Regions from separate parts of the Diaphorobacter ruginosibacter genome, predicted to be linked through region 1. Evidence: riboswitches for the same ligand, from Rfam matches in the RefSeq annotation. Region 1 holds a riboswitch; each other region holds the start of a gene.

Region 1 (3,201 bases):
GCGACGGCAGTGTCCGCGCTCAGCTTGGCATAGCGCTTGGAGCGGCGCGCCAGCTGGCGGCCCGTGTCCAGGTCATGCGGATTCTGGAAATCGATGGAGCCGTTGAGCGACACCGGTCCGAGCTTGTGCGCCGCGCTCAGCGTGACGCCTTCGTACTCCGCGCGCCCCACGCTCTGGTAGCAGCCGAATGCCGACGGACAGGTGCCCGGAGCACCATAGACGATCAGGTTGCGCACGCGGTTGCGGTAGGCCACGATGCCCGCGCTGCTCGAGCCACGCGTCCAGCGCGTGCCGATCTCGACATTGCGACCGGTTTCCGGGTTGAGCGATGCGTCACCGTACTCGCTGAAGCGCTGGTACAGCGTGGGCGCGCGGAAGGAGGTGCCGCCCGCGGCCGTCACGCGCCATTCGTTGTTGATCGCATAGCCGTAGGACAGGCTGCCGGTGCTCTTGCCCCCGAACTCGCTGTCGTTGTCGCGGCGCAGATTGGCCTGCAGCGTGTGTGCCCCGGAATTCATGCCATAGCCCAGCGCAAGGGCGTTCTGCGAACGTTCGCGCTTGAGATCGCCGACAAACTCCGTGGCAGGGTTGTGCAGCTCGTCCTCGCGACGCTCCAGCGATGCCGTGAAGCGGTGTACGCCCAGCCGGTACTCGTTCTGGAACAGATAGCTGCGCACCGTCGTCTCGGTCATGTAGAAGTTGGGCGTGGTGCTGTACTTCGAATTCGACTGGTTGACCTGCAGTCGCGTGCTGTAGCTGTCGTTCCACTTGGCATCCCACAGCAGATCGGCGGTACGCAGTTGATGGTGGTTGCGGTCGTCGGCCTTGAGTCCGGCGTCATACTGCGAATTCAGATTGCTGGCCAGCACCGAGGCCTGCAGGCGCTGGCCGGGCGCGAACGTCCAGCCCACGCGGGCATTGCCGGAATTGCGCTTGTAGCCGTCGTCGTCCGGGTTGAACGTTGCCGCGGGCCGGATATTGAAGCCGTCGCTGCCCTCATGCGCTACGCCGACCGAGTAGTCGATGGCACCAGAGCTGCCGCTCACGCCGGCCTCGGCCGTGCGCGTGCCGCGCGAGCCCACGCCCACGCCGACGTAGGGGGCTGGCTTGCCCTCGCCCTTCTTGGTGAACAGCTGGATCACGCCCGACACGGCGTCCGAGCCATAGACCGCCGCGGCAGGGCCGCGCAGCACCTCGATGCGGTCAATCTGCGAAAGCGGAAGCTGCTCCCACACCACGCCTCCGGTCGACTGCGAGTCGATGCGCACGCCGTCAAGGTATACGGCGGTGAACCGGTTCTCGCCGCCGCGCACATAGACGCTGCTGGTGTTGCCCGGCCCGCCATTGCGCGTGAACTGGATGCCCGGAACGCGCGCCAGAACGTCCACGACGCCCACGGCACCGCTGTTGCGGATGGTCTCGGAGTCGATGATCGACACGTCGGCGACCAGGTCGGACAGGGGTTGCTCCACGCGCGTGGCGGTCACCACGGTTTCGCGCAAGGTGGACTCGGTGGCAGCCTGAGCGAGCAGCGTCTGGGAAAACGAGGGGAACGCAGCGGCCAGCGCCAAGGGCAGCACCGCAGCACGGGCCAGCACAACAGATTGAGTTGTCATCGTGGACAAAAAGAAAGAAGTCGCCGCGTCCGACCTCCCCGTCGGCACATGGGCATCACAGCCCGGACGCGCGAAGACGCCTGCCGGACTTTTCCGGCAGGATGCTCTCGTCGCATCCAGAACCACCGTGTTGGCCGGTATCCGGGCTGGCGGCGCACTCCTTGACCGCCTTCCCGCATGCTTGTTCAAGGCACACAGTGGCTGTGATGGCAAAGAGGGAATCCCCGGGGCGCCCGGCGGGGCGCCTGAAGGAATTCGTCCGCTGACCGTTGCGGGGGCAGCGCAGGCTGAGGGTTTTTCCATGGCGGAGACCCCTCCCTGCTTCCCGTTGAACTGCAGCGTGTGAACCACGCTGCGAGCACCAACGACGTAATTTTACGATTGTTTGTGCAGCGATCCGTACAATAGGTGTTGTATGGCTCCACCATCCTCCCAAGACCAGATCGCCGAGCGCGTCGAGCGCCTGTTGGTTCGCTATGCTGAACTGCAGCGCACCAACGCACTGCTGTCCCAGCAGGTTCTGACTCTGACGCAAGAGCGCGACTCCCTCAAATCCCGCCTGCAGACAGTTCGCCACCGCATGGACTCGCTGCTGGAGCGGCTTCCCGACATTCCGGATACGAAAGACGACGCCTCATGAAGCAGATCGAGGTCCAGATCATGCAGCAGAGCTATCTGCTGAGCTGTCCCGAAGGCCACGAACCGCGCATGCTGGAAGCCGTCGAACGGGTGGATGCGGCGATGACGCGCATCCGCGATGCCGGCAAGGTGCGCGCACGCGAACGCATCGCTGTGCTGGCCGCGCTGAACATGGCCTTCGAGATATCCGATCACGAGGCTGCGGCTTCGGCTTCCAGGGCCAGGGAGCAAGAACAGGCCGAGGCCGCGAGCAACGGCATGGTCGCACATCCGGCCCAGGCCCAGCAGCCCCAGGCCTCTTCGCCGGAAAGCGACGAACGCATGGCCCATCTGCTGGAGCGACTGGATTCCGCCCTCGGCGAGGACGGCCGCCTGTTCTGACGATTCACAGTCTCGCGAAGATACGCCACCCGGCGGCATGAAATGCCCTCGTCGGCCACGAGGGCGCCCGTGGCGCAATTACAATAGGCTCGTCTGCGGTGTTGCCGGGTTTTATATTTCCTTGAACCAATGCTCACTGAGCACGGGCTTGATACATCACCTGATGAGCGTGATCGTCTCGCGTCAGATGAACCCAACGTCAGGTTGCTCTTGCCCACCTGAACCCCCGGTTCAGGATGACGATCCGGTGGCACTTGCAGACACCTTGAATTCCCCCTGATCGCCCCGACGCCCACGGCGGGCATACGCTTGGCGATCATGTCACGCACCACGGCGCCTGCTGCTGGTGCACCACCCCCCACCACAACGCCGTGGCACCCAATGCCACCAGCACGATGCCGCTGAGGCGCACGCCCCATGCGGCCATGCGGGGCGTTGTGAGGCGTTCGCGAAAATGCAGCCAGCCCCAGTGCCCCGTCCACAGCCATAGTCCGCTTGCCAGCGCAAACATGGACATGGCCAGGGCGCCCGCCAGCGGGCCGCCGCTCAAGGCCGCCAGCATCGC
Region 2 (3,201 bases), 1.7 Mb from region 1:
GCCACCAGGAAACCGGTGACCACGGCGCGCTTGGAGCCGCGGGTGTCGGCCAGATTGCCGGCCCATGCACGGGACAGCAGGGCAGCGGCGAACTGTGTACCGATGACGATGCCGACCACCAGCGTGCTCATGCCCAGTCCGTCATGCACATGCAGCGGAAGAACCGGCAGTGGCAGGCCGATGGTGAGGAAACCGATGAACACTGCCAGCGTGATGGGCAGCAGCTTGAGAAAGACGTTGACGGCGGGCGGCGGAGGCGCTGCGGCCGTGGTGGTCGTACGAGAACGGGAAGACATGAATCCATCACTCCAAACATGAGCATTTGCTCGATATTTGGAATAATATGAGTCATTGCTCACGTTGAAAACTCGCGTTAGGACGGACCCATGACAGCACTGCCCCAGCCACGACGCATCCCTCGCCAGAGCCGATCCAGGGCCCTGGTCGATGCCATTCTGGAAGCCACGGCTCGCGTTTTGAGCGAGCGCGGCTACGCCGCCACCAACACCAACCTAGTGGCCGAGCGCGCGGGCGTCAGCGTCGGCTCCGTGTACCAGTACTTCCCCAACAAGGACTCGCTGATCACGGCGCTGCACGAGCGGCATGCGGTCGAGATGCATGCCGCGATGGAGACTGTCCTCGCGAGCGCGTCGTCGCTGGACCTGCGGGGCCAGCTGGCCGCCATCGTCCACGCGTGGCTGGCCGCGCACCGGGTCGCGCCCCAGTTGCACCAGGTGCTGGAGAAGGAGTTTCCGTTCTTCGATGCACCATCGGACCAGAGCCAGGCGGACCAGAGCATTCACCACCGCATCCAACGGCTGCTGGAGGAGCATCGGCACGAAGTGACGCAGCAGGACCTGGGGCTGGCGGCCTGGGTTGCGCTGCAGACCATGGAGTCGCTGATCCATGCCGCGGTGATTCCTCCGGGCGCACCGCACCCGATCGAGAAGGTGGAGGAGGCGATCGTGGAGATGCTGGTCCGCTACCTGTGCGGCGGACCGCCAAGGTAGGCGAGGGGCGTCCGGCTTTCTCGCGCCACGGGAGAATTGCACGATAATGCCCGGGCGGGTTGGATCGCGGCATGTTCCGCGCCTGACCCGCGCCGATGCAAAGGTGCCTGAACGACTGCCAGCATGCCCTGCATGCGCATTCAATCGGGTTCAACGGGAAGCAGGTGAGCGACGCCGCATGGCGCCTCGCAAGGCCTGCGCTGCCCCCGCAACGGTAAGCAAGCCAAGGTTCCCGAATGGGCCGCGCGAAGCATGGAAACCATGCCGCGCGGGCTCGTGGTCACTGCGTCGTCAACCTCTGACAAGACGTGGGAAGGCGCGGAACCGGGCCGGTAGCAGACATGCCCGGCGTCTTGCGAGCCCGGATACCGGCCTTTGCTTCGCTTCGGACGCCGCGGGAGAGTGCGTGTCCGGGCGGGCCTGCGCATGCGGTCCGGTTGGCCACCGTCATCCCTGCTCGGCATGACGCCTGTGCCACCGTGATGCTTGTCTTCAAGGCCTTTTCCCGGAACGGCGCGCCTGCGGTGTGTATTGATGACTCATCGTTCGATGACTCCGACGGCTTCGCGGGTGGGCGAGGCGGGATCCGGGAGGCGCACATGAACGCAGGCACGGCGCCCGCGCATGTTCGTCGAGGCGCGCAGGATTCGCTGCGCGCCGCATGCCTCCCGCTTTCTGCCATGCATACGCGCCGGTCGCCGGGGTGCTGGGCGATCGGTCCTCTCGGAACCTTCTCCATCCTGGAGCGCATCGCATGAACACCGCCAAGATCCCCGCAACCATCGTCACCGGCTTTCTCGGCAGCGGCAAGACCACGCTGCTGCGCCACATCCTGGATAACGCCGACGGCCGGCGCATCGCCGTCATCGTCAACGAGTTTGGCGAGCTGGGCATCGACGGGGAAATCCTGCAGGGCTGCGGCATCGGTTGCGACGAGAGCGGGGCGCCGGTGGAGGGCGCGCTCTACGAACTGGCCAACGGCTGCATGTGCTGCACCGTGCAGGAGGAATTCTTCCCCGTGATGAAGCAGCTCGCCGAACGGCGCGGCCAGCTCGACGCCATCCTCATCGAAACCTCGGGCCTGGCCCTGCCCAAGCCCCTGGTGCAGGCATTCCAGTGGCCCGAGATTGCGAGCGTCTTCACGGTGGATGCCGTCGTGACCGTGGTCGATACGCCCGCCGCCGCTGCCGGTCAGTTTGCGGCCCACCCCGAGGCCGTGGACGAGCAGCGCCGCGCGGATCCGAACCTGGATCATGAATCGCCGCTGCACGAGCTCTTCGAGGACCAGTTGAGCGCGGCCGACCTGGTGGTGCTCAACAAGGTGGATGGCGTGGACGAGCAGGCCCTGGCCCGGGTGCAGGCGCTGGTGCGCGAGGAACTGTCGCCACAGGTGAAGATCGTGCATGCGGACCATGGCCGACTGCCGCTCGATGTGCTGCTGGGCCTGGGCAAGGCGGCCGAGGCCACGATCGACCAGCGCACCAGCCACCACGACCACGAGGAAGACCACGACCATGACGAGTTCGACTCCTTCGTGGTCGACCTGCCTCCCGTGGACCGCGATCGCCTGCTGGCGGCCGTCAACCGCCTGGTGGGCGAGCACAACATCCTGCGCGTGAAGGGCTTTGCCGACATTCCGGGCAAGCCGATGCGGTGGTTGCTGCAGGGCGTGGGCCGCCGGCTCGACTCGCACTTCGACCGCGCGTGGCGCACCGGTGAAGAGCGCCGCACCAGCCTCGTGTTCATCGGCCAGGACCTGGACGAGAAGGCGCTGCGCGCGGGCCTTGCCGGCGTCGAGGCCTGAGTCGGCCTTCCAGACAAGCAGGAACAGTCCATGCATTTGCTCAGTACCCGCCCGGGAGGATTCGTAGAGGACGAAAGCGTTGTCACGCGATTGGACCAGACGCCGGCGGACATCGTGATCCTCAGCTCCGCGGACACCACGCTGGCCTTGCTCGCACAGGCCTGTGCCCGCATGGCGCAGGAGTCACCGGAGTTTCCCCAGGTGCGCCTGGCCAACCTGCTGCACCTGCGGCAGAGCGCATCCCTCGATCTCTATGTGGACGAGGTGCTGCGCCATGCGCGCGTGGTGGTGGTGGATCACCTCGGTTCGGAATCCGCGTGGCCCTATGGCGTGCAGCAGATCGCGGCGCTTGCGCGCGAGCGCGGCCAGCATCTGGCGATGTTCTCG
Region 3 (3,201 bases), 910 kb from region 1:
CCGTACAGGCTGGTCTGTGCGCTGAGCTTGTGGGTCAGGCCGAGGCGCCAGGCGGTGCCGCCAAGGGTCTTGTCGAATGAACCGCTGCCGATCAGGTCGTTGCGGCTGAAGTCCGTCAGGTCGCGGCGCAACCCCGCCAGCAGCAGCCAGCGGTCGCTGAGCGTCCAGGCGTCTTCGGCATAGAAGTCGTGCGTGGTGGCTTCGGTCGTAAAGCGGGGCACCATGGCGCTTGGGCTGTCCCAGGGCACGATGCCTGTGTCGCCAATGGGGCGCGTGACCGTGCGGCTGTCCGAGTTTCCTGCGTAGCGGAACCGCGCGCGGTTGGCCTCCCAGCCCACCGCCAGCTGATGGGCTCCGGCCTTGATCCTGGATTCCAGGCGGTTGCCGGTCTGCTCCAGATCGTGGGAGAGCTCCAGGTAGTCCCCACGGCTGATGGTCTGTGCCGCAGGGTCGTAGCGGTAGGCCTCGATGTTGCGCCAATAGCGGTCCGCCTTGAAATGATAGAGCTCGTTGCTCAGGCTCAACCAGTCGTTGACCTCGTACAGCATGCGGCCGCGCACGCGCCGGTCCTTGATGCGGATATCGCTGTCGTCGGTGTTGAAGTTGCGCCCCAGCAGTTCGGGAACGATGCGTCCGTTGACTGTGGGCGTGCCAAAGTAGCGCGCGGGCTTCTCGTCGCTCACGTCGGCCAGCAACTCCAGGCGCAGTGCCGACGTGGGCTGCCAGCGCAGCGTGCTCATCAGCTTGCCGCCACTGGCCCGGGCCATGTCATGCTCGCCATCGGTGCGGTGGCCATAGGCATCCAAGCGGTAGGTCAGGGTGTCGCTCAATGCGCCACCCATGCCCAGTCCCAGCTTGGCCGTGCCGTGGGAGCCCGTGCCGAGCAGCACCTCGCGCACTGTCTCGCGCGTGGGCTGCTTGCGCACGACATTGGCGGTGGCGCCCGTGGTACCGGTTCCATAGACGATGGAGGCCGGTCCGCGCAGCACTTCCACGCGTTCATAGCCCCAGCTGTTGGCCGGATACGGCGTGGTGGTGGAGGCCACGCCCAGGCGTATTCCATCCTCGGCAATCCCCACGGAGTTGGTGCCCGTGAAGCCTCGTGTGCTGAAAGACAGGCTGTTGTAGCTGGTGGCGGACAGCGGCGTCATGCCGACCGTGCGGCCAATGATGTCGGCCATGCGGCTGTCCCCGCGTTCCTGCCAGGTCTGTTCATCCACGGAATCCAGGCTTGCCGGCAGATCGAGCGTGGCAAGGCCGGTGCGGCTGCCTGAAACGGTGGCCTTCGACAGGCCCGGGCGGTCTTCGGCGGAGTCCGTCACATGGACGGTCGGCAATTGTGCCGGGGCTTCGGCACGCGACGGGCTCGCCTGCGTGGGTTCGGGGGTGGGCTCTGCGGCCATGGCCAGAGCGGCGGGTGCCAGGCCGATCAGTACGGCGGGCAAGGTGAAATGGTTCATCATCGTCAGTGGTGCTGGCCGCCTGCCTGCTGGTGACGAGATCATGCCGGGACATCGGGCCGACCGTTGGCCGGGACTGTCACTGGCTTGTTGCCGTCACGCTGCTCCCCGCAGACGGTCGTTGCAGATGCTGGCGGGAGAGGATGGAACTCTGCCGCACAGCGCTCAACAGGCCGGTATCCGGGCTGACAGATGGCTTGGAGAAGCCTGCCGCTCGCCTTCCCAGTGCTGCCGCACACCTCGTGAGAGGCCACGTAGAGCACCAGTGGCTGGCTCCTGCACTGCAAGAGCCTTGAGTCGGTTTGATCTGCTTACCGTTGCGGGGGCAGCCAGGGCTTTGCACCCTGTTCCCGTTTAACCCGGACTTCAATCCGGGCACCTGTTGCATGAAATTGAAGGCGGCCTGTCAACGAGCGTGCCGACAATCCACCGTCAATTCGCTACAAAGTATATCGTAGCGATCGCTTGGGCCCGGCCAGCACGGCAGGAGCCGGCCTCCGGTTCTAGTAAAGCTCCTGCCGCACAACGTGCGCGTAGTGCTCATCCGCCTGCGTGACCTGCTCGGGAGCCAGCGAGTCGCCCCGCAGGCGGGCGATGCCTGCCATGACCTGTCCCACTGTCGGAAGCTGGTGGCGGTCCGGATGGCCTTCGCTGTTCCACAGCCCCGCGCGGTGAATGGCGCGGCCGCAGTGGTACAGCACTTCATCGATGCGGACCACGGTGGCGGTCTTGGGCACCTTGGTGCCTTCGTGCAGTTCGTTCAGCAGATCCCTGTCGGTGGAGATCCGGCCGCGACCATTGATGCGCATGAACACGTCGAGACCCGGGAAAAGAAACAGCATCGCCAGGCGGTCGTCCTGCTGCAGGTTGCGCAGCGATGCGATGCGGTTGTTGCCGGGCCAGTCCGCGAAGGCGATGGTCTGCTCGTCCAGGACATGCACAAAGCCGGCAGGGCCGCCACGAGGGGAGGCATCCAGGCCGCTGGCATCCCCGGTAGCAAGACAGAAGAAGGTCGCCTGGGCGAGATAGGCCTTGTGGAAGTCTGCGAGGCGTGGGAGCACACCCTGCTGAATCCGCAGTGTCGGTGGCGCGTACAGGGCGTCCAGGTCGACGAGGTTCGGGTCGGGTATCGGGCGCGTCGCCGGGTGCGAGGAGTTGTTCGAGTTGTTGGAGTCGTTGGAAGAGGGCATGGAAAAATCTTGTCGGAGGTCAGTACGCCCCGAGCGTAAGCCTCGCGGATCTGGCGGATGTAGAATTTTTCAGCCAATGAATATCTCAAATCCGCCATGCCCGACCTGATGCACGTACTGGGGGCCTACATGGATTCCGCCGACGGCCCCAGCGTCATGGCGGCCACTCGCGTGCTGGAACAGGAGCTGTCTTCCGAGACGCACCGGCATGCGCGCGGCCAGCTGTTCGGCTCGATCAAGGGCTTGATCTCCGTTCATCTGGATGAAGGTGTCTGGATCGTTCCGGCCATCCATGCCGTCTGGATTCCGCCGCACCACGCGCATTCGGGGCGATCGTATGGCCCGTACCATGGCTGGAGCGCCTATATCGCCGAGGCCGCCTGTGCCAGCCTGCCCAAGCAGCCGTGCACCATCCGCGTGTCGGGGCTGCTGCGCGAAGCCGTGCTGCGGCTGGCGAGCCTGACGCCGGAGGCCGCCGTGTCACCCAGCGAGGCGCAACTGCACATCTGTGCCGTGGTCCTCGATGAAATACGTGGCCTGCCTGTGGAGGA
Region 4 (3,201 bases), 1.7 Mb from region 1:
CGCCTGCACCAGATGGCGGGCCTGGATTTCACCGGGCCCGAGCACATCGAGCCCGTGCTGCATGCCCTGCGCGGACTGATCGGCTTCGACTCCGGCGGCTACCTGTATCCCGACGAGCACGGTGAACTCCATGCGCACATGCAGAGCCCGGAACTCATCGCCAACCTGCCCCACTACTTCGACCCGCGCATGGAGCGCAACGAGAGCCAGTTGTTCCGCCGCAGCCCGCGCCACTTTGCGGGCATGGTGCGCCACGAGCACGGGCCGCACCTGCTCGGTGAGGTACTCACCGTATCCCGGAGCGAACTCCTGCGCAGCGACTACTGGAACGAGATGCTGCGCCCTGCCGGTGTGACCGACTGGCTCACCCTGGTGCTGCGCACGGCGCAAGGCCGCGGGGTGGGCATGGTGTTCCTGTACCGCCACGGCACCTTCTTTTCGCAGGAGGACGCCGCCACGCTCGCGCAACTGGAGGGACACCTGTCCCGCATCCTGCAGGTCAGCGAAAGCGATGCGGCGGACAGCGAGGTGCAGGGCCAGGGCATCGTGGTGGTCACGCCCCGCGGACGGCCCCTGTGGGTTTCGCCCGAGGCCGAGGCGCTGATGCGCATGGCCTTCGGCTGGCATTGGCGCCACGGCGCGGACATGCCGCCCGTGCTGCTGGAATTGCTGCGCCGGCTGCAGGCCGAGCCCGCGCGCAAGGGCTGGCCGGCCATGGCCCTGCCGGCTCTCGAGATACGCAATGTGCACGGTAGCTTCTCGCTGCGCGCCACCCGCATGGCCGACGCCACGGGCCAGCAGCCCGACCGCCAGGCCGCCGCACTGCACGTCACGCGCCGCGTGGCCCACAGCGTGCAACTGCTGTCAGCCCTGGGCGCGCTCAAGCTGCCGCTGCGCCAGCATGAGATGGCCTGGTGGCTCGCGCGCGGCCTGTCCGAAAACCAGATCGCCCAGCGCATGGGCATCAGCATCAACACGGCCGTGTACCACCGGCGACAGCTCTATAACCGCCTCGGGGTGGCCAGCAGGGACAACCTGCTGGTGAAGGTGCGGCAAGGCTATGCGCCGGGGCATGGCGAAGGGGCCGACGTGGACCGGCGCCCCTTGCTGCCCGCGGGTATCGGATAGAAGCCGTTTCATCCCGTGCCATGCTCGCGGGAGCCGGTAGAATCCGCGCCAGCATGGGATTTCCTCCACGGAGGAATGAAAAGGGAACACGTTGCAAATACGTGGCTGTCCTCGCAACTGTGAGCACCGAGCTGCCGCCGGAACCACTGCCGACACCTGTCGGCGGGAAGGGGCGGACAGCGCCAAAGACGGTGCAAGCCAGGAGACCTGCCGATGCGAGTCGTTACTGTGCCATGGAGCGAGGGCTCTTTGTGGTCGGGTTGCCGAGGCAGTAGCGTGAGCCATCACTTTTACCTGCGTCGTGCGGCCCTCGGTGCGTCTTGCTGATCTCAGAGCCCGATGCCGCGCTCGCGTGGAAATCACCAGCACGCTCCCAGTACGGACCATGAACATCCACCTCCACAGAATCGTCGCGGGCACCCTGGCTTGCGCGTCTGCCGTTTCCGCCTCCTCCGGGCAGGCTGCGCCGCTGCGCGTGGTGTCGCTGCAGCCCTCCCTCACCGAAATGGTCTGCGCGCTCGATGCCTGCGACGGACTCGTGGGCATCGACCGCTACTCCAACTGGCCGCAGACCGTGCAGACCTTGCCGCGCGTGGGCGGACTGAGCGACGCGCAGGTGGAGATGATCATGGCGCTCAAGCCTGACCTGGTCTTGCTGCGGCCCCTCAACCGGGCCGCCGACCGCCTGAAGGCGCTGGGCCTGAACGTGCTGCCCGTGGATGCGACCAGCCATGGCGAACTCCGCCTGCAGATGGAGGTCGTCGCACGGGCGCTGGGCAAACCCGGGACGGGCGAGGCGCTCTGGAAGAAGATCGACCAGCGCGTGGAAGCGATCCGCGCCAAGGTGCCGCCCCATTGGAGAGGCAAGCGCGTCTACTTCGAGGTGCATGGCGGGCATGCGGCGGCGAGCGAATCATCCTTCATCGGCGAGACGCTTTCGCGCCTCGGGCTGAAGAACGTGGTGCCCGCCAGCATGGGCCTGTTCCCCAAGCTGGGACCCGAGTTTGCGCTGCGCGCCAACCCCGACCTGCTGATTTCCACCAATGCCTATGGCACGCCGGCCATTGCCGACCGACCGGGCTGGAGCTACATGCCCGCAGTGAAACAGGGCCGTGCCTGCCGCATCTCCTCCGAGCGCTTCGACGTGATCGCGCGCCCCGGGCCTCGCATCGATGAGGCCGCGCAGGAGATCCTGAACTGCCTGCTCGAAATCGACCAGCGCGCCGCCGGCCCCGCCCTCATGCGCTGACGGGCTGGTAGTGCGCGCGCCAGTCCTGCGCAAGCTGCTGCGCGCGCCGCAGGGGCGCACGCGAGGACTCGAAGTCCAGGATCCGGATTTCATCGGCATACGCCGGACGCGCGGGCCGTTCGCGGGTTCTCGCGTCGGTCATCAGCCAGAGCCAGCCCTGCAAGGCTGCCAATCTGAGGGCCTGCATGCGCAGCAGGCCATCCGCGGCCCCGAGTGCCTGCACAAGCGGGGTACCGCCGCCGCCGCCGATGGGCGCCACCCACTCCTCGTTCCAATGCGCGGCGCGCGACGGCGGCAGGCGCAGCTCGACGCCTGCGCCACCAAAGCAGATCAACGCCACCTGTTCGCGGCGCTGGTAGGCCTCCTCCAGCAAGCCCAGCAGGACGCCCTTGGCCCGTGCGAGCGCACCGCTCGTGACCATGGAGGCCGAGCAGTCAAGCACCATGCAATGCAGGCGCACCGCACGCGGCTGCAGCGGCCTGCGCCGCAGGTGTTCGGCAGCCAGCGCCTCGCCTCCGCGCGCCATGAGCGTCCGCGGCCAGTCCAGCCCGCCCGTCTGCGCATGCCGTGCATCCGCGCCCCGTTCATCCGATCGAGCCTCCGCCGCGCCGCGTGCCCGCACCGACAGGGTGGCCAGGGCATTCCGGGGGCGAAGGCTCAGGCTTTTTTTGATGCATCGGCTCCCGTGCTGCGCAGCGGCATGAAGGCATGGTTGCTGCCCAGCCGCTCCAGCGCCACCGCCTCGGGCGGCATGTAGCCCCAGTCTCCCGAAGCATCCGTACCATGCGCACCACCCGAAGCGCCCTGCTCCCGCGAGGCCGTGG

Evidence for each region. Region 1 has a riboswitch for cobalamin ahead of H9K76_RS15945 (TonB-dependent receptor domain-containing protein). Riboswitches for the same ligand answer to the same signal wherever they lie in the genome.
Region 2: linked by a shared signal. The riboswitch ahead of cobW (cobalamin biosynthesis protein CobW) and the one ahead of H9K76_RS15945 (TonB-dependent receptor domain-containing protein) in region 1 are both predicted to bind cobalamin.
Region 3: linked by a shared signal. The riboswitch ahead of H9K76_RS11675 (TonB-dependent receptor) and the one ahead of H9K76_RS15945 (TonB-dependent receptor domain-containing protein) in region 1 are both predicted to bind cobalamin.
Region 4: linked by a shared signal. The riboswitch ahead of H9K76_RS08485 (ABC transporter substrate-binding protein) and the one ahead of H9K76_RS15945 (TonB-dependent receptor domain-containing protein) in region 1 are both predicted to bind cobalamin.

What each region holds. Positions count from the first base shown of each region.
Region 1 is NZ_CP060714.1:3,507,937-3,511,137, forward strand. Features, by position in the region: gene H9K76_RS15945 (TonB-dependent receptor domain-containing protein) at 1-1,616, opposite strand, end outside; cobalamin riboswitch at 1,732-1,997, opposite strand; gene H9K76_RS15950 (DUF904 domain-containing protein) at 2,032-2,256, shown strand; gene H9K76_RS15955 (cell division protein ZapA) at 2,253-2,636, shown strand; RNA gene ssrS (6S RNA) at 2,724-2,903, shown strand; gene H9K76_RS15960 (sulfite exporter TauE/SafE family protein) at 2,953-3,201, opposite strand, start outside.
Region 2 is NZ_CP060714.1:1,841,460-1,844,660, forward strand. Features, by position in the region: gene H9K76_RS08455 (arabinose transporter) at 1-296, opposite strand, end outside; gene H9K76_RS08460 (TetR/AcrR family transcriptional regulator) at 387-1,010, shown strand; cobalamin riboswitch at 1,104-1,393, shown strand; gene cobW (cobalamin biosynthesis protein CobW) at 1,765-2,814, shown strand; gene cobN (cobaltochelatase subunit CobN) at 2,845-3,201, shown strand, end outside.
Region 3 is NZ_CP060714.1:2,594,218-2,597,418, reverse strand. Features, by position in the region: gene H9K76_RS11675 (TonB-dependent receptor) at 1-1,463, opposite strand, end outside; cobalamin riboswitch at 1,615-1,858, opposite strand; gene H9K76_RS11670 (pyridoxamine 5'-phosphate oxidase family protein) at 1,964-2,650, opposite strand; gene H9K76_RS11665 (AraC family transcriptional regulator) at 2,747-3,201, shown strand, end outside.
Region 4 is NZ_CP060714.1:1,849,206-1,852,406, reverse strand. Features, by position in the region: gene H9K76_RS08490 (helix-turn-helix transcriptional regulator) at 1-1,128, shown strand, start outside; cobalamin riboswitch at 1,167-1,357, shown strand; gene H9K76_RS08485 (ABC transporter substrate-binding protein) at 1,514-2,377, shown strand; gene H9K76_RS08480 (vWA domain-containing protein) at 2,367-2,999, opposite strand; gene H9K76_RS08475 (magnesium chelatase ATPase subunit I) at 3,035-3,201, opposite strand, start outside.